Regions from separate parts of the Methyloversatilis sp. XJ19-13 genome, predicted to be linked through region 2. Evidence: predicted binding sites of a transcription regulator. Region 2 holds the regulator's gene; each other region holds the start of a gene.

Region 1 (7,590 bases), on a different contig from region 2:
AACCTCGGTGGCGCTTGGCGCCGCCATCGAAGCCGCACGCAGCGGCCTGCGCGTCACCGTCATCGACGAACATCAGGGAGTGGGTTCGGCGACTGCGCGGCTGGGGCTGACTTCCCGACTCGACCTGTTGCAGGCGATCAACCGCGATTGCCCGCTGGCGTCGGTACCGCTGCTGTCGCAGCACGGCGTATCGGTGGTGCCCGCGGCACGTCTTGCGCAGAACTCGCGGCAGCTGAACCGCCTGCAACTCGAGGCGCTGGATGAAGCACTGATCGAGCTGACGCGCGAAACCGAGTTGCTGATCATCGACTGCGCGCTCGAAGAATCGCAACTGTCGGCGCTGGCCCGTCGCGCCGATCGTCTGGCGGTGGTGACGGCAGCCTCCGGTGTCAGCGTCACCGCTGCGTACGCGCTGATCAAACGTCATCTGACCGGCAATGCGCCGCTGTCGGCCGGGGCGGTGCGCCCGGTTCATGTCGGTGTCAGCCGCGCGCGCTCGGTGTCGGACGCCCGCCAGGCGTTCGCCAGCCTGAATGGCGTGGTGAGCGAACACCTCGGCAGCGCGCTGCACTGGCTGGGTTGCCTGCCAGCCGGCTATCAACGGCCGAATTTTGTGGTGGCGGGTGACGATGCCCTCAAGATCGGACGCGATCTTGCCGAAAAGCTCTTCGTGACCCGCGAGACGGAAAAACCCGGTATGTTGATGCCGCACAACGACACCCAGTCAGGCGATCCGGCCGGACTGCCAGATGGGCTTTCGGCACGCGTAGCCTGATCGCGCAGCCGGCCGAAGCAGAGGACAACCTATGTATACCGCATCCGGAACACTGGACCGCGACCAGCTCGCCAAGCACTATGCGCCGCTGGTCAAGCGCATCGCCTACCACCTGATGGCCAAGTTGCCGGCCAGCGTGCAGGTCGAAGACATCATCCAGAACGGCATGCTCGGGCTGCTTGATGCGATGAACCGCTATGAAGAAGGGCTGGGCGCGCAGTTCGAAACGTATGCCGTACAGCGCATCCGCGGTGCCATGCTCGACGGCCTGCGCGAGAACGACTGGCTGCCGCGCAGCCTGCGGCGCGACATGCGCCGCATCGAAACCGCCATCACCACGCTGGAGCAGGCCAAGGGCCGTCAGCCGACCGAAGGCGAACTGGCCGAATCGCTCGGCATGCCGCTGGGCGAGTACCAGAAGATGCTGCAGGAAGCGCGTGGCTACCAGCTCGTCTACTTCGAAGATTTCACCAACGGTGACGACGACGATTATCTGGATCGTCACAGCGTCGGCACCGAAGATCTCGATCCGCTCGCCCGGCTGCTCGACAAGAACATGCGCGATGTTCTGGTGCGCGCCATCGGCGACCTGCCGGATCGCGAAAAGACCGTCATGGGCCTGTACTACGAAGAAGACCTGAACCTGCGCGAGATCGGAGAAATCCTCGGAGTTTCGGAATCGCGAGTTTGCCAGTTGCACAGTCAGGCCATCGCGCGCCTGCGCAGCCGCATCTCGGCGCGTACCTGAGCGCGCCGGCCCGATATCCCATGCGTGTCGATCGTCTCAGCATCGTCGGTCTGGCTCTGGGCATCGCCGCCATCATGGCGGGCCAGGTGCTCGAAGGGGGCAGCCTGTCATCGCTGTTCCAGCCGGCCGCGCTGGTCATCGTTCTCGGGGGAACGCTGGGCGCGACCATGCTGCAGACCCGCTTTCCCATTTTCATGCGTGGCATGCGCATGGGCGGCTGGGCGTTTTCTGCACCGGCAGCGGTACCCGACGACATGATCCGCAAACTGGTCGGCTGGGCCACGCTTTCGCGACGCGAAGGCATCCTGGTGCTGGAAAAGCACATCGGCAGCGAACCTGATCCGTTTTTCCGCAAGGGCGTGCAGTTGCTGGTCGATGGCGCCGATTCGGAACGCCTGCGCGAGGTCATGGAGGTCGAGATCACGACCTACGAAACCACGCTGCGCCAGGCTGCCCGCGTATGGGACGCCGCTGCTGGCTACGCACCGACGATAGGCATTCTGGGCGCGGTGCTGGGCCTGATTCACGTGATGGAGAACCTGGGAGATCCTGCGCGGCTCGGCGCCGGTATCGCCACCGCCTTCGTGGCGACGATCTACGGTGTGGGGAGTGCGAACCTGATCTTCCTGCCGATCGGGCGCAAGCTGCAGATGCATGTCACCCAGCTGATCAGCCTGCGCGAAATGTTCGTCGACGGTCTGGCCGGCATCGCCAACGGCGACAACCCGCGCATCATCGAAAGCCGATTGCTCGGCTACATTGCGCCGGTACCCGGTTGAGTGGGCCGGCGGACTGTGCGCAAGCGTCGCTATGTGCCGGATTCGGACGAGAACCACGACCGCTGGCTCATTTCGTATGCCGATCTGGTGACCCTGCTGTTTGCGTTCTTCGTCGTGATGTACGCAATTTCGCAGGTCAATGACGGCAAATACCGCACGCTGAGTCAGTCGCTGAACAGCGCCTTCGCGGCGCGCGAGGGCGTGCGGCTGATCGAATTGCCGGCGACCGACCAGAGTGCCCGCATGCAGGTCGAGATCGATGAACTGCGTGCCCATCGCGCGGCGCAGAAAGCGCAGGAGCGGCGCGAGCGGGCGGACAAGGCGGCGAAGGACATCCAGCAGGCGTTGTCTGCACTGACCCGTGAAGGGCTGGCCAGCGTCACCCAGGGCGCATTGGGCATTACGGTGGATCTCGACGCGAAGTTCCTGTTCGGCCCGGGCGAAAGCGTGCTCGAGCCGGCTGCGCAGGACATCATCGGCGCGATCGCGCGCGTTCTGCTCTACACCGATTTCCCGCTGGTGATCGAAGGGCACACCGACAATGTCCCGGCCGGCGGCAGGCTGGGTTCCAACTGGGAACTGTCGGCGGTTCGTGCGGGCGCCGTGACGCGGGTATTCGCCGACGAGGGCATCCTGTCGACCCGGCTGACCGCAGCCGGTCTGGCCGACCAGCGGCCATTGGCCGACAACGCGACCGAAGAAGGGCGGGCGAAGAACCGCCGGGTGTCGATCCGCATCGAAACCTACTCTACTGATCGCGTCACCGCGCCGGGTCAGACGCCTTCGGGGCCGGCCGATGTACCGGAAGGCAGCCTGGGATCGAGTTTCCCGAAGCTCTAGCCGGAACGGAAACGCCAAAGCCCGCAGGCCATCGCCGCGGGCGCAGTCTGTTACGCGAGAAAATCAGGCGCTACCGAGCGAACGGCTGGTGCTGCGCGCCATCGACTGGCCGTCCGGCCCATAAGTCGATGCCTGTTCCGATGCCGACATCAGCACCGCAAGCGCCTGCTGGCTGGACTTCATCTGCGCGCGGATGAGCACGCCGTTGGCCTGATTCAGGTCGTGGGCTTCCCGGGCAAGCGCAACAAGTTCCGTGAAGGGCTGCCTGCACGCAGCCCAGTCGGGAGCGCTCTGGAACAGCGCTTCGATGTCGTCACACCCCGGCTTGCTGCCGGCGCGGGCCAGCAGCGCAGTCCGTGCGTCACCCAGTTGCGCCAAGCGTCCATACGCTTCGGATTTGCGGGCGGCAAGCACGGCGAGCGTATCGACTTCGCCCGCTTCGAGTGCGCGGCGTTCGGCGTGCAAATGGCCAAGGGCGGTGCGCAAGGTCACCGCTTCCTCGGTCATCAGTGCGGCCAACCTGGCTGCGGTCTGAGCAGCCGGCTCGGTTGCGGCCATCAGGCTGCCGGGCGTGTGTTCAACATCTGACGCACACTTTCGATCAGGCTGTCGGCCACGCGGTCCGCATTGACCTTGAAGCGGCCATCTGCGATGGCCTGCTTGATCTCGTCGACGCGTGCGCTGTCGACCACCGGTACATTGGCGACAGACGCTTCAAGTTCTCGCAGTCGCGAGGACGTGCCCGAAATGTCGACCTGCGCGCCGGGTGCGGCGGCAGATGAAGTTGCAGTCGTCGAATTGTTCGCCGAACTGCTCTTGGTAGCCGAAGTTGCCGTCGGTGCAAGCGGTTTTCCAGTTCCGTCGATTTTCACGATGAACCCTTTCATAAGACGTTCGACTCGTATTACGACGGCACCGCTACAAAACTTTAGGACTTTTTGTAGGGAGCCGTCCTACACGGCGGCAGGCTCATGAATATACCAAGCGGCGGGGCCGGTGGCGACCGACCTGTTGGTGTCGGGCGGATTGTCTCAATAGACAACCTCCACCTGACCGCCCGGGCGCGCGACGCCGCTGACGACCTGGCCGCGCCCGGTGCGCACCTGCACCATCTGGCCCTGCTGTGCGCTGGCAAGCGCGCGGCCGTCGTGACTGATCGCAAATCCGTTACCGCGCGCGAACAGTTTCACCTGCTGGCCCTGCTGCACCGCGACCGGAGCGCGCAGCCAGTCTGCGCGCAGCGGCTGGCCTGCGCCAATGGCGGCATTGACCGTCTGGCCGATCACCTGCTGCGGATCACTGACCATATTGGGTGGCAGTTCGGTCAGCTCGCCGCGCATGAAGCCGAAATCTCCGTCGGCAATGATCTGGCCGCGACCGAGCGCGCGCGCAGCGACCAGATAGTCGCCGCTGACCTTGACCCGCGCCGGCACGTAGATCGTCCAGCCGGCGCCGGCAATGCAGCGCACACCGACCTGCACGCGACCCCACGCGCGGCTGCCGGTCGGCAGGAATACCTCGTGAGCGGCGCAGCTTTCCAGCGCCAGCCGTGCGTCTATCTGCCCCACCTCGAAACTGGCCTGACCCGGCAACCCGGCCGTCTGCTGCTGCAGGAAGTCGCCCACTGCAAGCCGCAGCTGGTCACTGGCCGGCGCCACGGGCGGCGCGGCCAGTGCGGCGCTGCACAGGGCAATAAATGAGGGGATCAGCAGACGACGGATCATGGCGGGCTCCTTGGCAAGGTTTCCATTGCACCACCCGAGCCTGCGTTGCGATGACGCAAATAGGGCGGAAAGCACCGCCTTGTTCCGGTTTGTCGACCGGTCGTTGCCGCAATCCGGGCTTGCCGGCCCTAAAACCCTTTCCAGCATTGGGTTTGCGGCGATTCACGGAGCCCGGAAGCGGCAAGGTTTGCCGCTTCCGGGCGGCAGATAGCCTTGAAAGGCGGGGCAGCAACCGTCCTTTTTTGCCGATCCAGACCGGCAATCGGGTCATAGAGTGGCTGGCACGATAGCTGCAATGGGATACCCATCATGCCGAACCCTCTCGACAAACTGCTCGACCTTCCGCAAGCCGCCCTCGGCGTGCGGGCGTCCCGCCAGCAAACGCTGGCCGCCAACATCGCCAACGCCGATACACCGCACTTCAAGGCGCGCGACGTCGATTTTCGCGGCGCGCTGGAAGCCGCGATGGGTGGACGTCTCGGTGGCCCGGTCGAGCTTGCGCGCACGTCGGCGCGGCATATCGAAGCCAAGGGTGACGCGTCGATGGACGCTTCGCTGAAGTACCGCACCGAAACGCAGTCCAGCCTCGACGGCAACACGGTGGACATGGACGTCGAGCGTGCCGCCTTCGCCGAGAACACCGTGCAGTACGAGGCGCTGCTCACCTTCATCAACGGTCGCCTGCGCACGATGCAGAACGCCATACAAGGCCAGTAAGGAGACTGATCATGGGAAACATGTTCAACGTATTCGGCATCGCAGGTTCCGCGCTCACCGCCCAGTCGGTTCGCCTGAACACGGTGTCCAGCAACCTGGCCAATGCGGATTCGGTGACCTCGGCCAATGGCCAGCCCTATCGCGCCAAGCAGGTGGTGTTCGAAGTGCGTCCGATCAGCGAAGGCGGCGAAGCCAATGGCGTGCGCGTGACGCAGATCGTCGAAAGCGCAGCGCCGTTGCGCACCACCTACGACCCGACCAATCCGGCGGCGAACAAGGAGGGTTATGTACAGATGCCCAACGTCAACGTGGTGGAAGAGATGGTGAACATGATTTCCGCCTCCCGCTCGTATCAGACCAACGCGGAAATGATGAATACCGCGAAGCAGCTGATGCTCAAGACCCTCTCCATCGGACAGTAAGGGAATCGTCATGGCAGTCAATTCGACCGGCAATACCTCGGCGGCAGACATCTACAGCTCGCTGAACACGACGCAGACCAAGGCGACTTCGGAAATCGACGCGGCCCAGAACCGCTTCCTGATGCTGCTGACGACGCAGCTCAAGATGCAGGATCCGCTCAATCCGATGGACAACGCACAGGTCACCTCTCAGCTGGCCCAGATCAGCACGGTGGATGGCATCAGCAAGCTCAACAGCACGCTGGAAAAGCTCACCAGCAGTTCTGCCGATTCGCAGCATCTGCAGGCCGCGGCGCTGGTCGGCCATGCGGTTCTGGTCGAAGGATCGGCGCTGGAACTGGTAAACGGAAAGTCGATGGGCGGCATCGAGCTGACGTCGCCGGCCGATCGCGTCACGGTATCGGTCAAGGGTGCCAATGGCGTGCTGGTGAAGGAAATCAATCTGGACGCACGCGACGCAGGCATCACGCAGTTCGTCTGGGACGGTACCGACATGGCTGGCACGGCAGTTGCTGAGGATGGCAAGTACTCCTTCACTGTGAGCGCTATCCAGGGCACGCAGAAGCTGGTCACCACGCCGCTCGAACTTGCCGTGGTGCAAAGCGTGGAGCGCAGCGGCGGCCAGACCCGCCTGAATGTAGGCCAGCAGTCGCTGGTCTCGATGAACGACATCAAGCAGATCTACTGATCGGGAGTTGAATCATGGCCTTTCAGCAAGGACTTTCCGGACTGAACATCGCGTCCAAGGCGCTCGACGCCATCAGCAACAACGTGGCGAATTCGACCACCGTGGGCTTCAAGCAATCCACCGCCCAGTTTTCTGACCTGTATGCATCGACCCTCGGTGGTGGCGGAAAATCGCAGATCGGCATCGGCGCCACGGTAAATGGTGTTGCCCAGCAGTTCAGTCAGGGCAACATCACCGTGACGAGCAATCCGCTCGACCTTGCGATCAATGGCGACGGCTTCTTCCGCATGAGCGACAACGGTTCCGTGCTTTACACACGCAACGGTCAGTTCTCAGTGGACAAGAACGGCTACATCGTGAATGCCACGGGCTACCGCCTGACAGGTTACGGCGTCGATGCCGACGACAACATCGTCGTGACGGCGCCGATCGATCTGCGTATCGACACCGCACTGAGCGGCGGCGAGCCACGTTCCACGGTCGAAGCCGACCTCGCGGTCAACCTCGACTCGCGTCTGTCCGTGCCGGTCAATCCCGTGTTCTCGCCGACCGACACCACCAGCTTCTCCTACTCGACTTCGCTAACGTCGTATGACTCGTTGGGCAACTCGCACATCATGTCGCTGTACTTCGTGAAGACCGCGACGCCGAACCAGTGGAACATGCACACGTCGCTAGATGGCGGCGCGCCGACCGCGGCCACGGCTGTCACCTTCAATTCCAATGGCGGGCTTGTCGGTCCGACCACGCTGCCTCAGTCTTTCGCCATAACCACCGGTGCAACCAGTCCTCTGGCGTTCGATCTCGACCTGACCGGTTCGACCCAGTTCGGCTCCGCCTTCAGCGTCAACGCCGTGGCGCAGGACGGCTTCGCCTCCGGCCGCCTGTCCGGTATCA
Region 2 (7,590 bases):
GTGCAGGGCATTTACCAGTGGTTGCTGTCCGGCAACGACCTGCCGGCAATCGACGCGCACCTGAGCGAAGACGACGGCTTCACGAAGGTCGACCGCAAGTTGTTCCGCGCGCTGCTCAATGGCGCGCACGACAAGGCCGACGCACTGCGCGTCCAGTTCGGCAGTCATCTCGACCGGCCGGTCGGCGAGCTGTCGCCGGTCGAGCACGCCATCCTGCTGGTGGCGACCTTCGAGCTGGCGCACCAGATCGACACGCCGTACCGCGTCGTGATCAATGAAGCGATCGAACTGGCGAAGGATTTCGGTGGTTCGGATGGCCACAAGTTCATCAATGGCGTACTCGACAAGCTGGCGCCGCAACTGCGCGCGGTGGAAGTCGAGGCGGCACGCAACCGTCCGCGTCGGTAGTCGCTATTCAAGTGAGTCCGGTGAGCCCGGAATTCGAGCTGATACGCCGCCACTTCATCCGGCCGATGCGTGGCGATGCGCTTGGTCCGGGCGATGACTGTGCGCTGGTCGCGCCGTCGCCCGGCTGCGAACTGGCCGTCACCAGTGACATGCTGGTCAGCGGCACCCACTTCCTTCCGGATACCGATCCGCGCCGGCTTGGCTGGAAGACGCTGGCGGTCAACCTGTCCGATCTCGCCGCCATGGGGGCCACCCCGCGCTGGGTCACGCTCGCCCTGTCGCTGCCGCAGGTCGACGACGCATGGCTGGCCGCCTTGTCCGACGGATTCTTCGAGTGTGCATACCTATATGGTGTCGACCTGATCGGTGGTGACACGACGCGCGGCCCGCTGACGCTGTGCGTGACGGCATTCGGCGAAGTTGCGACCGGCAATGCGCTGCGCCGCAGCGGTGCGCGGGACGGCGACGACATCTGGGTGTCCGGCCAGCCGGGTCGGGCTGCGCTGGGGCTGGCCGACGTGCTCGGCCGCCTGCGGTTGCAGGACGCGCGTCGCAACGAATGCATCGCTGCGCTGGAAAAACCGCTGCCCCGGGTGGCTCTGGGCTGTGCCCTGCAGGGCGTTGCGAGTGCGGCCATCGACGTGTCCGACGGATTGCTGGCCGATCTGGGTCACGTGGCAGCGGCCAGCGGCCTGCATGCCGTGGTCGAGGATGCAGCCTTGCCCTGGTCCGCGCTGCAGGCCGCCTGCGATGACGAGGCGACCGTGCGCCGCGCCTTGCTGGCCGGCGGCGACGACTATGAAGTGCTGTTCTGCGCGCCGAGCAGCGCGCACGATGCGTTGCGCCAGCTGTCCGAATCCCTGTCGCTGCCGCTGACCCGCATCGGTGCGATGTGCGTCGGCCGCGCCGGCGATGTCAGCCTGATCGACGCGCAGGGTTGCGTACTGCCGGTCGCGCACCGCGGCTACGACCACTTTTCCTGAAGCGATGATCAAGACCTCCGTCCCGCCCGGCTTCCGCTTTCTGGCCCATCCGGCCCACATGCTGGCCTGCGGCTTCGGCAGCGGTCTGGTGCCGTTTGCGTCCGGCACCTGGGGCACTCTGGCGGCCTGGCCCCTGTATCTGCTGATCAAGCCGTCGTTTTCCGACGCCGCCTTCGGTGTTTTTCTGTTGATCGCCTTCATCATCGGTTCGCTCGCCTGTCAGCGCACCGGCCGCGACCTCGGCGTGCCCGACCACGGCGCCATCGTATGGGACGAAATCGTCGCCTTCTGGCTGGTGCTGTGGGTGACGCCGCCCGACTTCTTCTGGCAGCTTGCGGCCTTCTTCGCGTTCCGCCTGTTCGATATCTTCAAGCCGCCGCCGGCACGCTGGGTCGATATCCACATGAAGAACGGCTTCGGTGTCATGCTGGACGACCTGATTGCGGCCCTGTTCGCCATGGTGTCGCTGGCGCTGGGCAAGCTGCTGCTGGAGCGTTTTGCATGATGGACGAGGAATTCGCTGCGCTGTCGGACGCGGTAGGCGCCGCCTGCCGCACGTCCGGGCATGTCATCGTCAGCGCGGAATCGTGCACCGGAGGCTGGGTGGCTGAAGTGCTGACCGCCACCGCCGGCAGTTCGGGCTGGTTCGACTGCGGTTTCGTGACCTACTCGAACGCCGCCAAGCAGCGCCTGCTCGATGTGCCGGTCGAATTGCTGGCCGCGCACGGCGCAGTCAGCGAACCGGTCGCGCTGGCCATGGTGCGCGGCGCGCTGGCCCGCTCGGCTGCAACGATCGCGCTGTCGGTGACCGGCATTGCCGGTCCGGGTGGTGCGACATCGGGTAAACCGGTCGGCACGGTGTGCTTCGGCTGGGCGGTGAAGGGCGGTGTCGAGCGCAGCGAAACGCGTCATTTCGATGGTGACCGGGAAACCGTGCGCCGACTATCCGTACGTCATACACTGACTGTGCTGCTGTCTTTGCAGGCAGTACAGACCTGAAAGCACATGGCAAGAACTGTGCCATAATCGACTTAAAGCAAACGAAAGGATTCCCGCATGGACGACAGCAAGGCCAAGGCGCTCGCGGCAGCGCTGGCCCAGATTGAGAAGCAGTTCGGCAAGGGCTCGATCATGCGCATGAGCGACGGCCAGCTCGAAAACGACATCCAGGCCGTATCGACCGGTTCGCTCGGATTGGACATCGCGCTCGGAATCGGCGGTTTGCCGCGCGGGCGCGTGGTCGAAATCTACGGTCCGGAATCATCAGGCAAGACCACACTGACGCTGCAGGTCATCGCCGAAATGCAGAAGATCGGCGGCACGGCGGCCTTCATCGACGCCGAACACGCGCTCGACGTGCAGTACGCCGGCAAGCTCGGCGTCAATGTCAGCGACCTGCTGATTTCCCAGCCCGACACCGGCGAGCAGGCACTGGAAATCGTCGACATGCTGGTGCGTTCCGGCGGTGTGGACGTGATCGTCATCGACTCGGTCGCCGCGCTGACGCCGAAGGCCGAAATCGAGGGCGAAATGGGTGATTCGCTGCCCGGCCTGCAGGCCCGCCTGATGAGTCAGGCGCTGCGCAAGCTGACGGCGAGCATCAAGCGCACCAACACGATGGTCATCTTCATCAACCAGATCCGGATGAAGATCGGCGTCATGTTCGGCAACCCGGAAACCACCACGGGCGGCAATGCGCTGAAGTTCTACGCCTCGGTCCGTCTCGACATCCGCCGCATCGGCGCGATCAAGAAGGGCGAAGAAGTGATTGGCTCGGAGACCCGCGTCAAGGTGGTGAAGAACAAGGTCGCGCCGCCGTTCAAGCAGACCGAATTCGACATCCTGTACGGCGAGGGCATTTCGCGCGAAGGCGAAATCATCGAGCTGGGCGTGCTGCACAAGTTCGTCGAAAAGTCGGGCGCCTGGTATTCCTACGGCACCGAGCGCATCGGCCAGGGCAAGGACAACGTACGCGAGTTCCTGCGCGCCAATCCGGTCATGGCACGCGAGATCGAGAACAAGGTGCGCGTCGCCTGCGGCATGCCGGAAATGAGTGTCGTGGTCACCGGACGGGAAGAGGCTGCGTGAGTGCAAGCCTGCGCGAGAAGGCCCTGCGCCTGCTCGCGCGGCGTGATCACAGTCGCGCCGAACTGGTTCGAAAACTGTCGGAGGACGGCAACCAGGACGATATCTCGGCTCTGCTGACCCGTTTCGAGGAATGTGGCCTCGTTTCGGATGCACGTTTTGCGGAACAATTCGTGTCGTCACGTGCGACCCGCTTCGGTGCGCGTCGCCTGCAGCACGAACTGAAACTCCGTGGTGTGCCGGAAGATGACGCTGGTGCCGCGTTGGCATCACTGGAAGAGGATGAAACGGTCCGCGCCCGTGCCGTATGGGCGCGCAGGTTCGATGCCGCGCCGCAGGATGCAAAGGCCTGGGCGCGGCAGGCCAGATTTCTTCAATCGCGCGGTTTTTCTGCCGATAGCATACGCAAGGTACTGCGCGAACAACCCGACGACGATGACTGAAAACCGGAGTGTCAGCCGGCTCAAGGTGGAGCGGCTGCGCAAGAAATACAAATCGCGCCCGGTCGTGAAGGATGTGTCCTTCGAGGTTGGCAGCGGCGAAGTGATCGGACTGCTGGGACCGAACGGTGCCGGCAAGACGACCTGTTTCTACATGATCGTCGGCTTGGTCACGGCCGACGGCGGCGAGATCCACCTCGATGGCGAGCGGCTGACGCACTTGCCGATTCACCGGCGGGCGCATCAGGGCCTGTCGTACCTGCCGCAGGAGAATTCGGTGTTCCGCAAGCTGGACGTCGAGGAAAACATCCTCGCCATCCTGGAACTGAATGAGAAGGATGCAGGCGTGCGCGCGAAGCGGCTCGAGGAGCTGCTGGGCGAACTTGGCATTGCCCACCTTCGCAAGAGCGCGGCCGTGGCGCTGTCGGGCGGCGAGCGGCGGCGTGTCGAGATTGCCCGCGCACTGGCCACGTCGCCGCGCTTCATATTGCTGGACGAACCATTCGCCGGTGTGGACCCGATTGCAGTGATCGACATCCAGAAAACCATCCGCTTCCTGAAGGAGCGCGGCATCGGCGTGCTGATCACCGACCACAATGTGCGGGAAACGCTGGGTATCTGTGACCGGGCTTACATCATCAACGAAGGCGAGGTGCTGGCGAGCGGCCGGCCGGACGAAATCGTGTATAACGAAAGTGTCAGGAAGGTCTATCTGGGCGAGCATTTCCGCCTGTAGCCCGCCGAAATTTGCACACCATGAAGCAGTCGCTGCAACTCAAACTTTCCCAGCATCTTGCGCTGACACCGCAGCTGCAACAGTCGATCCGGCTATTGCAGCTGTCGACCATCGAATTCAATCAGGAAATCGAACGTTTCCTCGATGAGAATCCGATGCTCGAGCGTGACGAGCCCGATGCCACCGCCAGCTTCCAGCCGCCGCCCGAGAGCGTGACCGAGGTGCGTGACGCGCCGCAGGAAAGCACCCAGGCCAGCGCAGACGAGCGTGCCCCGGAGGGCACGGGCAGTGCCGACATGGACGAATGGTCGGGCGAAGGCGGCAATTACGGGACGCGCAGTGGTGGCGACGATGACGACGGCGACTACCAGGACGTGCAGGCGGCAGGCACATCACTGAGGGACCACCTGTGCGGCCAGCTTGCGCTGTCGCAGATGAGCGAGCGCGACCGCTATCTGATCCGCCTGCTGATCGAAGCGCTCGATGATGACGGCTACCTGAACCAGGGTCTGGACGAACTGGTCGAGCTGCTGCCGGAAGAGGCCGATATCGACCTCGACGACCTGTCGATCGCGCTGCGCCAGTTGCAGAACTTCGACCCGCCCGGCGTGGCGGCGCGTGACCCGCGCGAATGCCTGCTGATGCAGCTCAACTTTCTGGCGACCGACGAAGTGTCGACGCTCGCACGCGTCATCATCGACCAGCACATCGATCTGCTGGCCGCACGCGACTTCGCCAAGATCCGCCGCGCAGTGGGTTGCGACGAAGAACTGCTGCGTGCCGCACAGACCCTGATCCGTTCGCTCAATCCGCGTCCGGGCGCCCAGTTTGCGCCGATCGATGCGCGATACATCGTGCCCGATGTGGTGGTGCGCAAGGTGCGCGGCCAATGGACGGCATTGCTCAATCCGGATGCCATGCCGCGTCTGCGCATCAACCGGCTGTATGCGGAAATCCTGCAGGGCCAGCGCGGCAGCGGCCTGTCCGGCCAGCTGCAGGAGGCCAAGTGGCTGATCAAGAATGTCCAGCAGCGCTTCGACACCATCCTGCGTGTATCGCAGGCCATCGTCGAGCGCCAGCGCCAGTTCTTCGAATTCGGCGAAGTCGCGATGCGGCCGCTCACGCTGCGCGAGATCGCAGAGACGCTCGAACTGCATGAATCGACCATTTCCCGCGTGACGTCGCAGAAGTACATGGCGACGACGCGCGGTCTGTTCGAACTGAAATATTTTTTCGGCAGCCATGTGGCAACCGAAAGCGGCGGGGCCTGCTCAGCCACCGCAATCCGCGCACTCATCCGCCAGTTGGTGGGTGCCGAGGATGCCAAACGTCCGTTGTCGGACTCGCGTATCGCGGAAATACTGGGTCAGCAGGGCATCGTGGTTGCGCGGCGCACCATCGCCAAATACCGCGAATCGCTCAACATCCCGCCGGTCAGCGTGCGCAAGGCGATCTAACGCGTTCAATGATGAACGCCCGGATCGTCCCGCATATTCCGTCCCGCAACGACAGGAGGCAGCATGAACCTCACCATCACCGGCCATCATCTTGAAGTGACACAGCCGATCCGCGACTACATCGAGTCGAAGCTCGAACGCGTGATCCGCCATTTCGACCACGTAACAAGCGTTTCCGTGATTCTGACAGTCGAAAAGTTGCGACAGAAGGCGGAAGTCACGTTGCACGTGCGAGGCCGCGACATCTTTGTCGAAGCGGAAAGTGAAGACATGTACGCCACCCTTGACAACCTGATGGACAAACTCGATCGCCAGGTGCTCAAACACAAGGAAAAATCGAACGAGCACACGCGCGAGTCGGTCAAGCACCAAGCGGCAGAATGACACGATTGCTGCCTGTCACGAGCGTATAATCCTACGTCTTGTTGCAGTGCAATCAACTTCACGGCGCGGTTTCCGTTAATCCGGTGATCGCGCCCGCCGCGTGTTCGGAGTAGCCCCTGACATGACGCTCATCGCCAAGCTGTTGCCCGTTTCGAATGTCTGTATCGGCCTTGAGGCCAGCAGCAAGAAACGTGTGTTCGAACAGGCCGGCCTGCTGTTCGAGAACCACCAGGGTATTGCCCGCAGCCAGGTGTTCGACAGCCTGTTCGCGCGGGAAAAGCTCGGCTCCACCGGCCTCGGTCAGGGGGTTGCAATCCCGCATGGCCGCATCAAGGGTCTGAAGGAAGCCATCGGCGGGTTCGTGCGGCTGGATACGCCGGTCGCCTTCGATGCGCCGGACGGTCGACCGGTCAATCTGCTGTTTGTGCTGCTGGTGCCCGAACAGGCAACCGAGCTGCATCTGCAGATATTGTCCGAGCTGGCACAAATGTTTGCAGACAAGACATTTCGCGAGCAGCTGCTTCAGGCAGCCGACGCCGCTGCCATCCACACTCTTTTCACCACCTGGCAACCGGTGCATGCGGAAGCTCAGCGTCGCGCGGCTGTTTGAGGACAATCGCGACCGTCTTCGCCTGCAGTGGCAGTGCGGCGACGGCAACACACTGATCGTTGCCGACCAGATCGGCCTGTCTCCCGCCGATCTGGTGGGCCATCTCAATACCATTCACATCCGGCGCATCCAGGTCATCGGCGTGCCGGAAATCCTGTGGGTCGAGAATGTCAGTCCGCGCAAGGTCGAGGATATCGTCGGCGCGCTGCTCGAAGCCCATCCGCCCGCCTTCATCGTCGCCGACGGCGCGCAGCCGCCGGCAACCATCCGCGCCGGCTGCGCCGAACACGGCATTCCCCTGATCACCACGCAACGCAGTGCAGCCTCGGTCATCGACCAGGTGCGCGCCTATCTCGCGCGCGAACTGGCCGACCAGACCACATTGCACGGCGTATCGATGGACGTGCTGGGCATGGGGGTGCTGATCACCGGTGATTCCGGCGTCGGCAAGAGCGAACTTGCACTCGAACTGATTTCGCGCGGTCAC
Region 3 (7,590 bases), on a different contig from region 2:
CGACGTCGGTGCGGCCGGCCAGCAGCGCGTCGATTTCGGCGCCGATGTCGAAATCGGCTTCGCGGATACTTACGCTCATGCCTGCCTCCCGCTCAGCCGCCGGTGACCGGCGGAAAGAAGGCGACCTCGTCGCCGTCGGCCACCGTCGCGGCCGGATCGGCCATGCGCTGGTTGATCGCGGCGCGCAGGTTCTTCATCTGCGCCAGCTTCTCCCAGTCGCCGCCGCGACCGGCGATCAGCGCCCGCACGCCGGCCAGGGTCGTGCAGTCGTCCGGCAGTGCAAGCGTTTCGCCCGGGGTGCCGAGGGCCTCGCGCAGCGCGGCGAAATACAGCACTTTGATGGTCTTGTTCGTCATGACTCAGTACAGCAGCGATTCGAAGGACAGGAAAGGCACGGCATCGCCCCGGGCGATCGTCCGCCCGGCCGCGATGTCGGCCAGGCCATCGCCCCACACGGTCGAGGTGAGCACGCCGGAGCTCTGGTTGTCGAACAGCTCCAGCCCGCCGGTGGCAGTGCGGCGCACGCGCAGGAATTCGCGCCGGCGATCAGCTTTCGGCCAGTCGAAATCGGCGCGCACCATGAAGGGCACCGGCGTCACGCCCTTCACACCCATGCGGCGCAGGATGAACGGACGCACCAGCAGCAGGAAGGTGACGAAGCTGGACACCGGATTGCCGGGCAGACCCAGGAAGTCGGCCATGCTGTCATCGGAGCGTTTCACATGGCCGTGCGCCAGCGGCTTGCCCGGTTTCATCGCGATCTTCCAGCTTTCCAGCGAACCTTCGGCCATCAGTGCGGGCTTGATGTGGTCTTCTTCGCCGACGCCGACGCCGCCACTGGTCAGGATGACATCGCAGGTCGCCGCCGCTTCGCGCAGCGCGGCGCGCGTGGCGTCGAGCCGGTCCGGCACGATGCCCAGATCGAGCACTTCGCAGCCCAGCGCCTCGCACAGCGCGCGCAGCAGGTAGCGGTTCGAGTTGTAGATGGCGCCCGGCGGCAGCGGCTGGCCCGGCATGACCAGTTCGTCGCCGGTGGAAAACAGCGCGACGCGCGGCCGACGCACCACCGGCAGGTCGGCCAGCCCGACCGACGCGGCCAGGCCGACTTCCTGCGCACGCAGCCGGCTGCCGGCCGCCAGCACCGTATCGCCGCTGCGGATGTCTTCGCCGGTGCGGCGTATCCATGCGCCGGTCTTCGGTATCTCGTCGAAGCACACCCCGGCATCGGTGGTGCGCGTGGCTTCCTGCATCACGATGGCGTCGGCACCCGCGGGCACAGGCGCGCCGGTGAAGATGCGCGCACAGGTGCGGGGCGCCAGCGGCGCACCGACGTGTCCGGCCGGAATGCGCTGGCTGACCGGCAGGCAATCGCCGACCGATTCGAGGTCGGCCACGCGCACCGCGTAGCCATCCATGCTGCTGTTGTCGTGCGGCGGAACCGTGATGGCCGACCGCTGATCGCGTGCCAGCACACGACCGGCCGCATGGAAGGTGCTGACCGTTTCGGTGTCGCCGATCGGGCGCGCGGCATCGAGCAGGCGCGCGAGTGCGGCGTCGAGCGTAAGCATTTCGTTCATCGGAACCCCTGGTGCGTGAGGATGAAGACGGCGATGGCGTCCACATCGTTCAGGTCGAGCCGCGGCAGCGGAAGTTCCATCGGCACATCGGTCGCGACCGCGACCACATGCGGATTGTCCGGATACATCAGCGGCCGGTCGTGCGACGGACGATGGATTTCCAGCTTGGGAATCGGCGAGGCCTTGAAACCTTCCACCAGCACCAGATCGCACGGGCTCAGCGCCGCGATCTGTTCATCGAGCGACGGCTCGTCGCGACCGCGCAGTTCGTGCATCAGCACCCAGCGGTTGTTGGAGGTGAGCAGCACTTCGGTGCAGCCGGCCTCGCGCAGGCGAAAGGAATCCTTGCCCGGGCGGTCGATGTCGAACCCGGCATGCGCATGCTTGATCAGCGAAACGGTCAGCCCCTCCAGCACGAAATGCGGGATGAGCTGTTCGATCAGCGTGGTCTTGCCGGAGCCGCTGTAGCCGGCAAATCCGAAAACTTTCATGGGCTGGGCGGTGCGGGAAAACCGTGATTATCGCCCAGGCGACCGCGCACGCGCACGGCGGCCGCTTCGCCTGTCACGGTTTGCCGCAAACGGCACAGATTGACCCGGCACTTCGCCCTGGCAGGCGAGGGCAGCTCCGACACCTACGTCGTCGACGATGTCGCGCAGCTTCGCGGAGATGGAGCGGGGATGTTGGGCATCGCTGCGCTCACCCCAACCTACGGACTCCGCGCGCCGTTGTAGGTTGGGGTGAGCCAAAGGCGATGCCCAACACGCACCCGCCGCACCCCGCACCCGCCCCGCAGGTTGGGGTGAGCGCAGCGACGCCCGGCACACGCCGGGTCAGGCCGCCTTCTTCACCTGCTTCTGATACAGGAATTCCAGCAGCGCGGCGCGGTACTCGACGAAGTCGTGGTCATGCGCCAGTTTCAACCGGTCGCGCGGACGGGCCAGCTTCACTTCGAGGATTTCGCCGATGGTGGCCGCCGGGCCGTTGGTCATCATGACGATGCGGTCGGACAGCAGCACCGCCTCATCGACGTCGTGCGTCACCATGACGACGGTCGCACCGGTCTTTTCCATGACACCGTTCAGCTCGTCCTGCAGGCTGGCGCGCGTCAGTGCGTCGAGCGCGCCGAAGGGCTCGTCCATCAGCAGGATCTTCGGCTCCATCGCGAAGGCGCGGGCGATGCCGACGCGCTGCTTCATGCCGCCGGAAATTTCATGCGGCAGCTTGTCCAGCGCGTGGTCCATATGCACCATTTCGAGCGCCGCCTCGGCGCGCGCCTTCAGCTTGCCCTTGCCTTCCTTCTTGCCGAACACGCGCTCGACCGCCAGCAGCACGTTTTCGCGGCAGGTCAGCCAGGGCAGCAGCGAGTGGTTCTGGAACACGACGGCGCGTTCCGGGCCCGGGCCGGCGATTTCGCGACCGTCGCAGAACAGGTTGCCGCTGGTCGGCAGCGTGAGCCCGGCGATCAAGTTCAGCAGCGTCGACTTGCCACAGCCGGAGTGGCCGATCAGCGTGACGAATTCGCCCTCGGCGATGGTGAGGTCGATGTCGCGCAGTGCGACGAACTTGCCTTTCTTGGTATCGAAGGACATGCCGGCGTTTTCCACCTTGACGATGACTTTGCTCATGGGAATCTCCTGAATCCGCGATCAGCTGTTGCCGTACGAGAAACGGCGGGCGAGCAGCAGCAGGCACTGTTCGAGCAGCAGGCCGACGATGCCGATGACGAAGATGGCGATGATGATGTGCTCGACCTTCAGGTTGTTCCATTCGTCCCACACCCAGAAGCCGATACCCACGCCGCCGGTCAGCATTTCGGCGGCGACGATGACCAGCCAGGCGGTGCCGATGGACAGGCGGATGCCGGTCAGCATGTACGGCAGCACCGACGGGAACAGGATCTTCGTGACGATCTTCCATTCGCTCAGATCGAGCACGCGCGCCACGTTCATGTAGTCCTGCGGCACGCGCTGAACGCCCACCGCAGTGTTGATGATCATCGGCCAGATCGAGCAGATGAAGATGGTCCACGTCGCAGCCGGATCGGCCTGCTTGAACACCAGCAGACCGATCGGCAGCCAGGCGAGCGGGCTGACCGGACGCAGCAGGGAAATGATCGGATCGAGCATGGCGTTCATGAAGGCGAAGCGGCCGATGATGAAGCCCAGCGGAATGCCGATCAGGGCGGCGAAGCCGAAGCCGATGCCGACGCGCTGCAGTGACGACAGCACGTTCCAGCCGATGCCCAGATCGTTCGGCCCGTTGTTGTAGAACGGGTCGGCGAACAGCACCTTGGCCGCTTCCCACACCGGCAGCGGCCCGGGGATGCTGCCGCCGGAGCCCGCCAGCAGCGCCCACACGGCGATCAGCAACACCATGCCGGCGATCGGCGGAAACACCGCCTTGAAAATGCTCAGCAGGATTTCCGACATCGGCGTGCGCGGCTCGCGCGGCGCTGCGGCCACAACGGGAGGCGCGACCGGCACGGCTTCGTTCGCGGCGCGCACTGGCGCGGCGGCGGAGCCCGAAGTCATCGGAACCACCTTGTCACTGGTAATGATTGCTGCACTCATGATTGACTCCTTTCGGTACCGGAGGACGCGGGGCGAACCCCGCGTCCGAACCATCAAGCGGCGTTGACCTTGAAGCTGCCTGCATACTTCTGCGGGTCCTTGCCGTCCCAGGTGACACCGTCGATCAGCTTGTGCGAACGCATGTCGCTCTTGGGCAGCGGCGCGCCGGCGGCCGTCGCGGCCTGCTTGTAGATGTCGATGCGATTGATCGCCTTGGCAACGGCCAGATAGTCCGGGTCGCTTTTCAGCAGGCCCCAGCGCTTGTGCTGGGTCAGGAACCACATGCCGTCCGACAGGTAGGGGAAATTCACCGCGCCGTCGTTGAAGAACTTCATCGCGTTCTTGTCATCCCAGCTCTTGCCCAGGCCGTTCGAATAGCGACCCAACATGCGTTCCAGGATGACATCCATGTCGGTGTTGATGTAGGACTTGGTTGCCACGACTTCTGCCGTCTTGCGCCGATTGGCGAGCGAGGCGTCAATCCACTTGCCCGCTTCGAGGACCGCGGCCGTCATGGCGCGCGCCGTGTTCGGGTACTTGCTGACCCATTCGGCGGTGGTGCCGAGCACCTTCTCCGGATGATCTGTCCAGATGTCCTGCGTCGTCACCGACGTGAAGCCGATCTTGTCGATGATGGCGCGGTTGTTCCACGGCTCGCCGACGCAGAAACCGTCCATGTTGCCGACACGCATGTTGGCGACCATCTGCGGTGGCGGAACGGTGATGACCTTGACATCCTTCATCGGATTGATGTCGTGCGCGGCCAGCCAGTAATACAGCCACATGGCATGGGTGCCGGTCGGGAAGGTCTGCGCGAATGTGTAGTCGCCCGGCTTGCTGGTCAGCAGCTTCTTCAGGCTGGTGCCATCGGTGACGCCCTGATCCTTCAGCTTGTTGGCGAGCGTGATGGCCTGGCCGTTGTTGTTAAGGCTCATCAGCACGGCCATGTCCTTCTTCGGGCCACCGATGCCCAGATGCACGCCATATACGAGGCCGTAGAGCACGTGCGCTGCATCGAGTTCGCCGTTGACCAGCTTGTCGCGCACCGCCGCCCACGATGCCTCCTTGGACGGGATGATCTTTATGCCGTACTTTTCGTCGAACTTCTCCACCGCCGCCATCACGACGCTCGAACAATCGGTCAGCGGAATGAAGCCGATGCGCACTTCCTTCTTCTCGGGTGCGTCCGAACCGGCAGCCCATGCTCCCGAACGCACGCCGGGCGGCACCATGCTCATGAGCGCTGCTCCTGCGCCGAGTGCCACGCCCTGCCTGAGGAAGCTGCGACGCTTGTCTGTGGTTTCGATGTTGCTTGGGGCCTGCGCGCTGTCTGCCTGTTTCGGATGGTCAGCCATCGTGTTCTCCGTCGGTTCATGTTTCGGTTCCAGAATGAAAAAGGGGCGTACATCCGCAGCGGTGAAAGCCGAGCCGGATGGACGCCCCTGTCCCTGTCGGAGGCTTTCGAGCCTCGCTGGCCGCAACGTCGTTGTTGCGCCTTGAACATCTCTTAGCATGCAGCGTGCCAGTGTGCTTCACCGCATCCATCCAGCTGTTTTTCAAAGGTTTTGCATGTTCAGACTGACGGTACTGCGCGCGCTGCCTTATCAGGCTGCACTTGTGCGGTGCAACAGCCCGACGCCGCGCACCACGACGAACAGCGGTGATCGGCAGCGACGCCGGCAAAAGTCGGGACAGGGAGCCGCCGACAGCCGGTGCAGCGGCGGATGTGACCGGCGCAGGATCAGCCAAGCAGTCGGGCGGTCGCGAGCAGGTCTTCGGATACGGCTGCGATGGTCTTGCCGCGCTCCATCGCCAGCTTGCGCAGCGTGTGGTACGCGGCGTCTTCGTCAATGCCGCGCAGCTTCATCAGCACGCCCTTGGCACGGTCGATGGTGATGCGGTCGGACAGCTTCTGCCGCGCCTCGTCGCGCGCGCGCCGCAGTTCCTGGTGTTCCTCGAACTGCGCCAGCGCCACATCGATGATGGGCTTGATGCGCTTGGCTTCCAGCCCGTCGACCACATAGGCCGACACGCCGGCCTTCATGGCCCGACGGATGGTCTTGCTGTCCGATTCGTTGGCGAACACGATGACCGGACGCGGCTTCTCGCGGTCCATCGCGGCCATGTGTTCCAGCGTGTCGCGCGAGGGCGAATCGGTCTGGATCAGGATGACATCGGGCTTGAGCTCTTCGACCTTGAGATGCAGATCGTAGGCGCTCGACAGGACCGCGGCCACCTGATAACCGGCGCAGGCGAGCCCGGCACAGATTTCCGCTGCGCGCTTGCGCGATTCATCGACCACCAGAACATTGAGGACAGCCATGGAGCGGGATTCGGGATTCGGGTTGACCCTGGCATGCAATCGCTGTGCCAACGCGCCTGAGCGGCCGACGCGGTCGGTCGTATCCAGGCGCATGCGCCGTCCGGCGCGGATTTCATTCCAGATTGATCACCATCAGCGATACGTCGTCGTGCGCCGATGCCCCGTCCAGATGCATGTCGAGCGCCTTGCGCACCGCATCGTGGCGTTGCGTGGGCAGGGTGTCGCGCAATACCGCTTCGATGCGATGGTTGCCGAACGCCTCGCCGCCGGGTGACTGCGCCTCGAGCAGTCCGTCCGAACACAGCACGAGCTGGTCGCCCGGGGTCCAGCGGAAATGGCGCGGCGGTACATTGACCGGATCGTCGGCATCGATGCCCAGCGGCAGGTTGGCTGACCCGAAACGCTCTTTCACCACGCCCTGCTTGTTCAGCCACAGGACGTCCGGCGTGCCGCCGACCCACAGTTCGCCGAAGCCATCTCCCAGCCTGAGCATACTGGCCGCGACAAAGCGGCCGACCGGCAGCGACGACATCAGATGCCGGTTGATTTCACCCGCCATCAGGCCGAGCGACAGGTTCTTCGCCGCCATGCCGAAAAACACCTGCAGCACCGGCAGCACACTGATCGCTGCTGCCAGTCCGTGACCGGTGGCGTCGGCCAGCAGCGTGTACAGCGCACCGGAATGAGAGCGCGACACGGCAACGATGTCGCCTGAGAACTGCGTCGTGGGAGTCACCGAATAGCGTACCCGCGAGTCGGCGACAGTCTTGCCCTTTACCTGGCGATCAATGACGGAACGCGCAAATTCGATCTCCGCTTCCTGCTCGGCGCGGTAGTTGTTCATGTCGGCCTGCAGTGCCAGCTGACGCGCGCAGCCAGCCAGCTTGGCCGCAAGGATCGCACGCCGGATCGGCTTGCTCAGGTAGTCGTCGGCACCCGCCGCCAGGCCGGCAATCATGTCTTCATCGTCGGCACGCGCCGACAGCAGCAGGATGGGCAGCCAGGTACCGGCACACAGGCGACGCAGTTCCCGCGTGGCCTGCAGGCCATCCATGCCGGGCATGACGACGTCCATCAGCACGATGTCGGGGCGAACGCTGCGAAAGACCTGCAGCGC
Region 4 (7,590 bases), on a different contig from region 2:
TGTCCAGCCAGAGACTCTGGCCGGCGTCGCGCACGTGCTGTAGTGCCGTCATGCAGGCTCCCCTTGGATCACTTCCGCCTGCCGGGTCAGATGTCCCCGGCAGCACTCGTCCGGTGCAGCGTGCGCGGGTGGCGCCGGACGGTCTGTGCGCTGACGCACCCGCATCGACGCGCTGCGCGGGATTCAGATCTCCAGCAGTGCGGCGGCCTGCTGGGCGATCAGCCGCGCCTCGTTGGTTGGAATGACCCAGGCCGATGCGCGACTGCGCGGCGTGCTGATGCGCGTCTCGCCCGCGTCGTTGGCGCCGGCCGACAGCTCGATGCCGAGCCAGGCCGCGTCGCGGCACACGCGTTCGCGGATCTGCGCACTGTGCTCGCCGACGCCGGCGGTGAACACCAGTGCATCGAGGCCGCCGAGCAGCGCGACCATGCTGCCCAGCTCGCGCGTGATCGCATGGACATACAGATCGATGGCGAAACGGGCCGCCGGCTCGGAGCTGGCTTCGAGCACCCTCATGTCGCCTGAAATGCCGGAGGTGCCCAGCAGTCCCGAGTGCTCGTACAGCAGGATCTGGACCTCATCCGGCGTCATGCCCAGCCCGCGTATCAGATGCAGCACGGCGCCCGGATCGATGCGTCCGCAGCGCGTGCCCATCACCAGGCCGTCGAGCGGCGTCATGCCCATGGTGGTCGCCACGCTCCTGCGGCCGCGCATCGCACACAGGCTGGCACCGTTGCCCAGGTGCGCCACCACGACGCGCCCGCTGGCCAGTGCCCCCAGATGCAGCGGCAGTACGCCGGCGATGTGGTCGTACGAGAGGCCGTGAAACCCGTAGCGCCGGACGCCGGCATCCCGCAGCGGCTGCGGCAGTGCATAGGCCTGCTCGACAGGCGACCGGGTGGCGTGGAAGGCGGTGTCGAAGCAGGCGATCTGCGGCACGTCGGGCCAGCGTGCCGCTGCAACGCGCAGCGCGGCCAGGCCGTGCGGCTGGTGCAGCGGTGCCAGCGGCACGAATTGCTGCAACTGCGCCAGCACATCGGGCGTGACGCGCATGGGACGCGCGAAGGCCGGTCCGCCATGCACGATGCGATGCGCAACCGCATGCGGTCCGTCCGGCCATTCGGGTCCGGCGATGCAGTCGAACAGTGCCGCCAGCGCGCTGGCGTGGTCGGCCACCGGATTGCCGGTCGGCTGGAGCGCACGCTGCGTCACGCAGCCGCCCTGTCGGTCATTGACGACCAGTTGCGGCGTGCGACCCAGACCTTCGATGTGGCCCTGCATGCCGCGAACAGGCTGCGCGCCGCAAGCCAGGTCGAACTGCGCGAAGCGGATGCTCGATGAACCGGCGTTGATGACCAGCAAGGATGTTTTCAAGGTGACCCGCGATGCGGTGGATCAGCGGACATGACGAAAGCGCAGGCCCCGACATCGTGCGGGGGCTGCGCCTTCAACGAGAGACCGGACCGGACAGCCATGGGGCGCTGCCTCATGAAGCCGCCGGGCGCAGCGGCTTCATGCGGCTCAGGCGGCGATGGTGATGTGGTCGACCACCTTGTTCACGCCGACTGCGCTCCACGCGGCGCGCCGCGCCAGATCGCGTTCCGGGGCGCTCGACACCTGACCGGTCAGCGTGGCCTGCGAACCCGTTACGGCGACGTCGATCGGCTTGGCACCGGCCGTTGCGCAACGCTTCAGTGCGGCGGCGATGTCCGACTGCACCGTGGCGTTGCACGAACGCGGCGTCAGCACCAGTTTGTTGCTGACGTCGGTCACGCCCTGCAGGCGGCTCACGGCTGCGTTGGCGGCGTCGATCTGGTATGCCCAGACGACATCGCCGTGCAGCGTCATCATCCCGTTGTCGACCTTGACCTTGACCGAACCCTTCGGCAGACCGGCCATCCAGTACAGCGCAATCTCGGCGTTGCGTGCGACTTCGGTGTCATCGCGGCCTTCACCCTTTGCCAGTTCGACCTTGATGGCGGACACCAGCGACGCCACGCCAGACACGCGCTGAGCGGCGCACCCGGCGTGCCACTTGTCGGCAAAGGTCGCCGTGTGGCCGCCCAGCGTCACGACGCCGTCCTTGACCTTCACGCTCACGTCATCAGCCTTGATCGACGGGTCCCATTTCAGTTCGGCCTGCACATCGGCCAGCAGTTGCGCATCGGTCTTCATGTTCCTGGTGTTCATGTTGTTGTCTTTCCTCGTTGGGCAAACGAGGAGTGTGGGCCGGGAACGGGCCGGTGTATGTACGCCGGCACGCATAGCCGGCCGGGGCGGAAGTGCCCGTGTCATCAAGGGCACTGTTCGCCAGCGCACTGAATCCTGCAGTGGCACGCGTCATGCTTCGCTCCTGGCGGTGCTGTGACATATCCGCTGCCGGCAAATCGCCGCGTTCCACCCTTTCCGGCAACCCTTTCCGACAACCTCCCGGGTCGCGCACGCGACCCTACCCCGCGGAGCCCGCACCATGATCCGCATCGAATTGCAGATTGAACTGAACTACCAGATCGACTTCCAGGGCGCCGACTTCGTCTTCAACATCCATGTCGCGCAAACCGCCAGCCAGACCGTGTCGGGCGAAGTCCTGACGCTGAGTCAGCCGATCGAGCCGCACATCCACGTCGATCCGCTGACCGGCAACCGCTACATGCGGCTGCGCGCCGAGCCCGGACCGCTCACCGTTTCGTACCAGGCGACGGTCGATCTGGTGCATCACTGGGCCGAGCCGGCGCAACTGGCCGAAGTGCCGGTGCACCGCCTGCCGCCCGAAGTCATGGGCTACATCTACCCGAGCCGCTACTGCCAGTCCGACCGCTTGATCCGGCTTGCCACGCGCGAGTTCGGCACCATGTGGCAAGGTCACAGCCGGGTGCAGGCGATCCGCGACTGGGTGCTGAGCCACGTCGCCTTCACGTCGAACAGCTCGAATTCGAGCACCTCCGCCGTCGACACCGTGATCGAGCGCGTCGGCATCTGCCGCGATTTCGCTCACCTGATGATCGCGCTGTGCCGCGCCATCAACATTCCGGCGCGCTTCGTGACCGGCACTGACTACGGCGCCGACCCGGTACTCGGCCCGCCGGACTTCCACGCCTACGTCGAGGTGTATCTGGGCGACCGCTGGTACATCTTCGATCCGTCCGGCACCGCCATCCCGATGGGCCTGGTACGCCTGGGCACCGGGCGCGACGCCGCCGACGTCGCCTTCGCCACGATCTTCGGCGGCGTGCTGTCGCAAGCCCCGTTCATCCGCGCCACCGCCATCGACGACCCGTCGCGCAACATGGTGTTGCCGCAGCACTGCCGCGAAGCGCTGTCGACCGACGGCATCCGCTGAGCACAAACCGGGGCACGCGCCGCGCCCCGGACGCCACCGCGGAGTCGGCGCAGTGTCGGGGCTATCGGCTGTGGGATGGGCTGTGGGATGGGCTGTGGGAGCGGCGTCCCCGCCGCGATCAGTGCCGCGATGGTCGTTGTGCAAAGTGCAGATCGCGGCGAGGGCGGAGCGGGGGTTTCGGCGAGCACTGCTCGCCGCCCGCAGGGCCGGCAGTGGATCGCCGCTCCCAAAAAAACTCCACTGCTCGCCGCCCGCGGCGCCGGTGCCCACTCCGGCTTGATCAGCGCAACAGCAGCACCGGAAGGCGCGCCGAGCGCAGCAGGTCGGACGTCTTGCTGCCGAACAGCAGACTGCGCAGCGGCGAGTGGCTCCAGGCGCCCATCACCAGCAGGTCCATACCCTCGTTGGCCGCGTACTGCGCAATCACCTGTTCCGGGTCGCCGGGGATGATGCGGCCACTCGCGGTCAGCCCGCCGGCGCTCAGCGTGGCGCAGGCCTGCTCGATGTCCTTCGGTGCGCCCGGACGTTCCGGACCGGACATCAGCACATGCACGTCCAGCCCGCGCAACAGCGGACTGGTCGCCAGCATGTCGATGCCGCGGCGGGTGACGCCGCCGCCGTCGTAGGCCACGAGCACCTTCTGCGGCGCGCGGAAGGCATCGGTGACGGTGAGGATGGGGCGGGTCAGTGCACGCACCACACGCTCGACATTGCGACCGAGGTCGCGCTGCGTGGCAGTGGCCTGGGATGAGGCAGATTCACCGCGCCGGCCGATCACCAGCAGGCGCACGTCCCGCTGCTGGTCGATCAGCGTTTCTTCCAGTTCGCCATAACGCTGCCGGGTGTCGATGCAGCCCGCACCCTCGGCGCTTGCGCGCTCGCGCAGCCGGTTCAGGAACACGCGCCCCTGCTCGCGCGCGGTGCGGGCAAAGGCGGCGTCCTGTTCGCTCAGTTCGGTCAGCAGCGCTTCCTGGGCGCCGACGCCGATGCTGCCGCTGTGATCCTTGCCCGAGCCGCGCTCCGGGTGGCGATCGATCACGTGCAGGAATTCGAGCGGCGCGTCGAGCCGCCGCGCCGCCCACGCGGCGTAATCGGCGACATGGTCGGCCCAGGGCGACTGATCGACGCAGGCAAGCACCTTGTTGTCCATGTTCATGGTCAATGGCCTCCCATCAGCATGTCGGCGCCATCCTTGTCATGCACGGCGAACCGGTCCACCAGCGTGGCGCTGGCTTCGTTCATGCCGATCACCTCGACCTCGGTGCCTTCGCGGCGGAACTTGATCACCACCTTGTCGAGCGCGCTGATCGCGGTGATGTCCCAGAAGTGCGCACGACTGACGTCGATGCGCACGCGGTCGATCACTTCGCGGTAGTCGAAGGCGGCCACGAAGCGGTCGGCGGAAGCGAAGAACACCTGGCCACTGACGCGGTAGGTGCGCTGACGCCCCTCGTCGCCGGTCTGCGACGCGATGTGCAGGATGCGGCCGACCTTGTGCGCGAAGAAGAAGCCGGACAGCAGAACGCCGACCAGCACGCCCTGCGCGAGATCGTGCGTCAGCACGGTCATGACCGTGGTGGCCAGCATGACGACGCTGGAACTGGCCGGGTGCTCGCGCAGGTTGCGGATCGAGCTCCAGCTGAAGGTGCCGATCGACACCATGATCATCACCGCCACCAGCGCGGCCATCGGAATGCGCGCCACCCAGTCGCCGGCGAACACCACCAGCATGAGCAGCACCACGCCTGCGGTCAGCGTGGACAGCCGGCCGCGGCCGCCTGATTTCACGTTGATGACCGACTGGCCGATCATCGCGCAGCCTGCCATGCCGCCGATGAAGCCGCTGGCGATATTGGCCACGCCCTGCCCCACGCACTCGCGATTCTTGTTGCTGCCGGTATCAGTCAGGTCGTCGACGATGGAGGCGGTCATCATCGATTCCAGCAGGCCGACCACGGCCAGCGTCAGCGCGTACGGAAAGATGATGCGCAGCGTTTCGAAGTTCAGCGGAATGTCGGGAATGAGGAACACCGGCAAGCTGTCCGGCAGTTCACCCATGTCGCACACGGTGCGAATGTCCAGATCGAGCGCAATGGCCACCGCCGTCAGCACGACAATGGTGACCAGCGGCGACGGCACCGCCTTCGTGACGTAGGGGAACAGATAGATGATGCCCAGACCCGCCGCCGTCATCGCGTACACCTGCCAGCCGACGCCGGTCAGTTCCGGCAGCTGCGCCATGAAGATGAGAATCGCCAGTGCATTGACGAAGCCGGTGATGACCGAGCGCGACACAAAGCGCATCAGCGCGCCCAGCCTGAACACGCCGGCCGCGATCTGTAGCACGCCGGTGAGCAGCGTGGCGGCCAGCAGGTACTGCAGACCGTGGTCCTTCACCAGCGTCACCATGACCAGCGCCATCGCGCCGGTGGCCGCCGAAATCATGCCCGGCCGGCCACCCACGAAGGCAATGACGGTGGCGATGCAGAATGAGGCGTACAGCCCGATCTTGGGATCCACACCGGCGATGATGGAAAAGGCGATCGCCTCGGGAATGAGCGCCAGCGCGACCACAAGGCCGGCCAGCAGATCGTTGCGCACATTGGACAGCCAGTCCTGGCGCAGTGTTTTGATCGACATGTTGAATCCTGAAGACTTGGGCGTTCCGCCTGCACGGGACGGGAGCACGCGCCCGCCCGGGGCGGCGCGGCACGAATAGCGGGGGAATGGGTAAGCACTGCGCTTGCGCTCCGAGCGCCGACGGCAGTGCAAGAACGCTATGGCGGACCGGCTGGGCGCAGGCCGCAGGAAGATGGGTTTTGTTGCATAGCAACATTGTAACCGGAGTTATCGGGTGTGCAGAACCGGCCCCGAAAGGCCCCGACCAGAGCCGCGGCGGTGTTCGCCCTGCGTAGGAGCGGACCCTGTACGCGATCCGTACGTTGAGCAAGTGATATGGCGTGTTCAAAGACCGCATCGCCTGCAGGGCAGGCTCCTACGAAAACCGCGACGGTGGTGCCGTTCGTAGGAGCGGACCCTGTCCGCGATCCGCGCGTTGATCACGCGGCGTCGCGTCATCGGAGACCGGCATCGCCTGCAGGGCAGGCTCCTACGAAAACCGCGACGGTGTTGCCCTTCGTAGGTGCCTGCCCTGCAGGCGATGAGAACGTGGCTTCTGTGATGCTGCATGTTCGAAGACGGGTATCGCGCGCCCGGCGCTGCCGGTAAGCTGCGCCGCCATGTCGAACACCCTTGCCGCCGCGGTTTATAGCGAACTGCTCATCAAGAAGAGCCGCTTCATCGGTTGCGTCGAGCCGATGCGCGACCGCGCGGCGGCGCAGGCAAGGGTGATCGAGCTGTGGCGGCAGAATCCGGGGGCGACGCATGTGTGCTGGGCGCTGCTGGCGGGCGGACAGTCGGCGGCGGTGGACGACGGCGAGCCCAGTGGCACGGCCGGTCGGCCGATGCTCGAAGTGCTGCGTCATCAGGATCTGGAAGGCGTGCTGGCAACCGTGGTGCGCTACTACGGCGGCATCAATCTCGGCGCCGGCGGCCTCGTGCGTGCCTACACCGACGCCGTGGCGCAGGCACTGCTGACGGCGACCAAGGTGCCGCTGACCCGCCGCATCACCCTGCGCTGCACCCTGCCCTACGCGCTCGAAGGTACGGTGCGGCGCGAAATCGAAGCGGCCGGTGCCACGCTGGGCGCGGTGAGCCACGGCTCGCTGGTCGACATGCGCATCAGCCTGCCCGAACCCGCAGCCGCAGCCTTCATCGCCCGTCTGAACGACGCCACGCAGGGACGCATAGGCTGGATCCGCACCGACGCCAGCTGAACCTCAGCCCCCTAGCCCCTCGCCCCTTGCATCTCAAGCCGCGACCAGCGTATGCAGGCCGCTCCACAGCGCGCCGGGCGCCAGTTCGAGCGGCTGGTCGGCCAGCGCCGGTTCGAGGCACAGAAAATGGCGGAAATCGCGGTCCGGCAGGTCGGTCAGCGCGCGTGCCTTGTGTTCCCAAGGGTTCCACACCACGAGATCCGGAAAGCCGGTGCTCTGCAGACCGAGCGCGCGGCCGGGTTCGTTCAGCACGACGCTGTCGGGTGCGCCGACATACACGCGGTCGATTTCGTCCTCGACCACCACCGCATCGAACTTGTCCTGCGTCGCCCGATCGCCCGCGGTCGCGTCCAGGTAGCGCTTGCCGCGCAGCCCTTCGACACGGCAGTTCTCGACTTCGCCGACGCGCAGATA

What was found. The regulator sigma-54, encoded in region 2, starts transcription at its own class of promoters, with help from an activator protein. The targets are predictions, from matches to a motif close to TGGCACNNTTCCTGCT.
Region 1: flgB (flagellar basal body rod protein FlgB) is a predicted target of sigma-54. The motif match lies at 5,146-5,161, and genes of this name have one in related genera.
Region 3: NMQ14_RS14870 (CmpA/NrtA family ABC transporter substrate-binding protein) is a predicted target of sigma-54. The motif match lies at 5,660-5,675, and genes of this name have one in related genera.
Region 4: NMQ14_RS11870 (transglutaminase family protein) is a predicted target of sigma-54. The motif match lies at 2,332-2,347, and genes of this name have one in related genera.

The regions. Positions count from the first base shown of each region.
Region 1 covers NZ_JANINH010000014.1:17,689-25,278, forward strand. The annotation lists gene NMQ14_RS15770 (hypothetical protein) at 1-775, shown strand, start outside; gene NMQ14_RS15775 (RNA polymerase sigma factor FliA) at 807-1,523, shown strand; gene NMQ14_RS15780 (flagellar motor protein) at 1,544-2,302, shown strand; gene NMQ14_RS15785 (flagellar motor protein MotB) at 2,303-3,142, shown strand; gene NMQ14_RS15790 (flagella synthesis protein FlgN) at 3,206-3,700, opposite strand; gene flgM (flagellar biosynthesis anti-sigma factor FlgM) at 3,700-4,014, opposite strand; gene flgA (flagellar basal body P-ring formation chaperone FlgA) at 4,174-4,866, opposite strand; gene flgB (flagellar basal body rod protein FlgB) at 5,176-5,583, shown strand; gene flgC (flagellar basal body rod protein FlgC) at 5,604-6,005, shown strand; gene NMQ14_RS15815 (flagellar hook assembly protein FlgD) at 6,016-6,693, shown strand; gene flgE (flagellar hook protein FlgE) at 6,708-7,590, shown strand, end outside.
Region 2 covers NZ_JANINH010000003.1:185,855-193,444, forward strand. The annotation lists gene nusB (transcription antitermination factor NusB) at 1-408, shown strand, start outside; gene thiL (thiamine-phosphate kinase) at 429-1,391, shown strand; gene NMQ14_RS05495 (phosphatidylglycerophosphatase A) at 1,450-1,896, shown strand; gene NMQ14_RS05500 (CinA family protein) at 1,896-2,390, shown strand; gene recA (recombinase RecA) at 2,448-3,479, shown strand; gene recX (recombination regulator RecX) at 3,476-3,919, shown strand; gene lptB (LPS export ABC transporter ATP-binding protein) at 3,912-4,652, shown strand; gene NMQ14_RS05520 (RNA polymerase factor sigma-54) at 4,673-6,109, shown strand; gene hpf (ribosome hibernation-promoting factor, HPF/YfiA family) at 6,173-6,493, shown strand; gene ptsN (PTS IIA-like nitrogen regulatory protein PtsN) at 6,615-7,103, shown strand; gene hprK (HPr(Ser) kinase/phosphatase) at 7,072-7,590, shown strand, end outside.
Region 3 covers NZ_JANINH010000012.1:52,972-60,561, reverse strand. The annotation lists gene moaE (molybdopterin synthase catalytic subunit MoaE) at 1-79, opposite strand, end outside; gene moaD (molybdopterin converting factor subunit 1) at 93-356, opposite strand; gene glp (gephyrin-like molybdotransferase Glp) at 360-1,577, opposite strand; gene mobB (molybdopterin-guanine dinucleotide biosynthesis protein B) at 1,574-2,068, opposite strand; gene NMQ14_RS14880 (ABC transporter ATP-binding protein) at 2,411-3,205, opposite strand; gene ntrB (nitrate ABC transporter permease) at 3,227-4,150, opposite strand; gene NMQ14_RS14870 (CmpA/NrtA family ABC transporter substrate-binding protein) at 4,204-5,505, opposite strand; gene NMQ14_RS14865 (ANTAR domain-containing response regulator) at 5,892-6,473, opposite strand; gene NMQ14_RS14860 (SpoIIE family protein phosphatase) at 6,586-7,590, opposite strand, start outside.
Region 4 covers NZ_JANINH010000008.1:5,495-13,084, reverse strand. The annotation lists gene NMQ14_RS11885 (transaldolase) at 1-52, opposite strand, end outside; gene NMQ14_RS11880 (acetate/propionate family kinase) at 184-1,374, opposite strand; gene NMQ14_RS11875 (BON domain-containing protein) at 1,522-2,190, opposite strand; gene NMQ14_RS11870 (transglutaminase family protein) at 2,471-3,340, shown strand; gene NMQ14_RS11865 (universal stress protein) at 3,621-4,496, opposite strand; gene NMQ14_RS11860 (SulP family inorganic anion transporter) at 4,499-5,980, opposite strand; gene NMQ14_RS11855 (YigZ family protein) at 6,580-7,176, shown strand; gene NMQ14_RS11850 (D-hexose-6-phosphate mutarotase) at 7,210-7,590, opposite strand, start outside.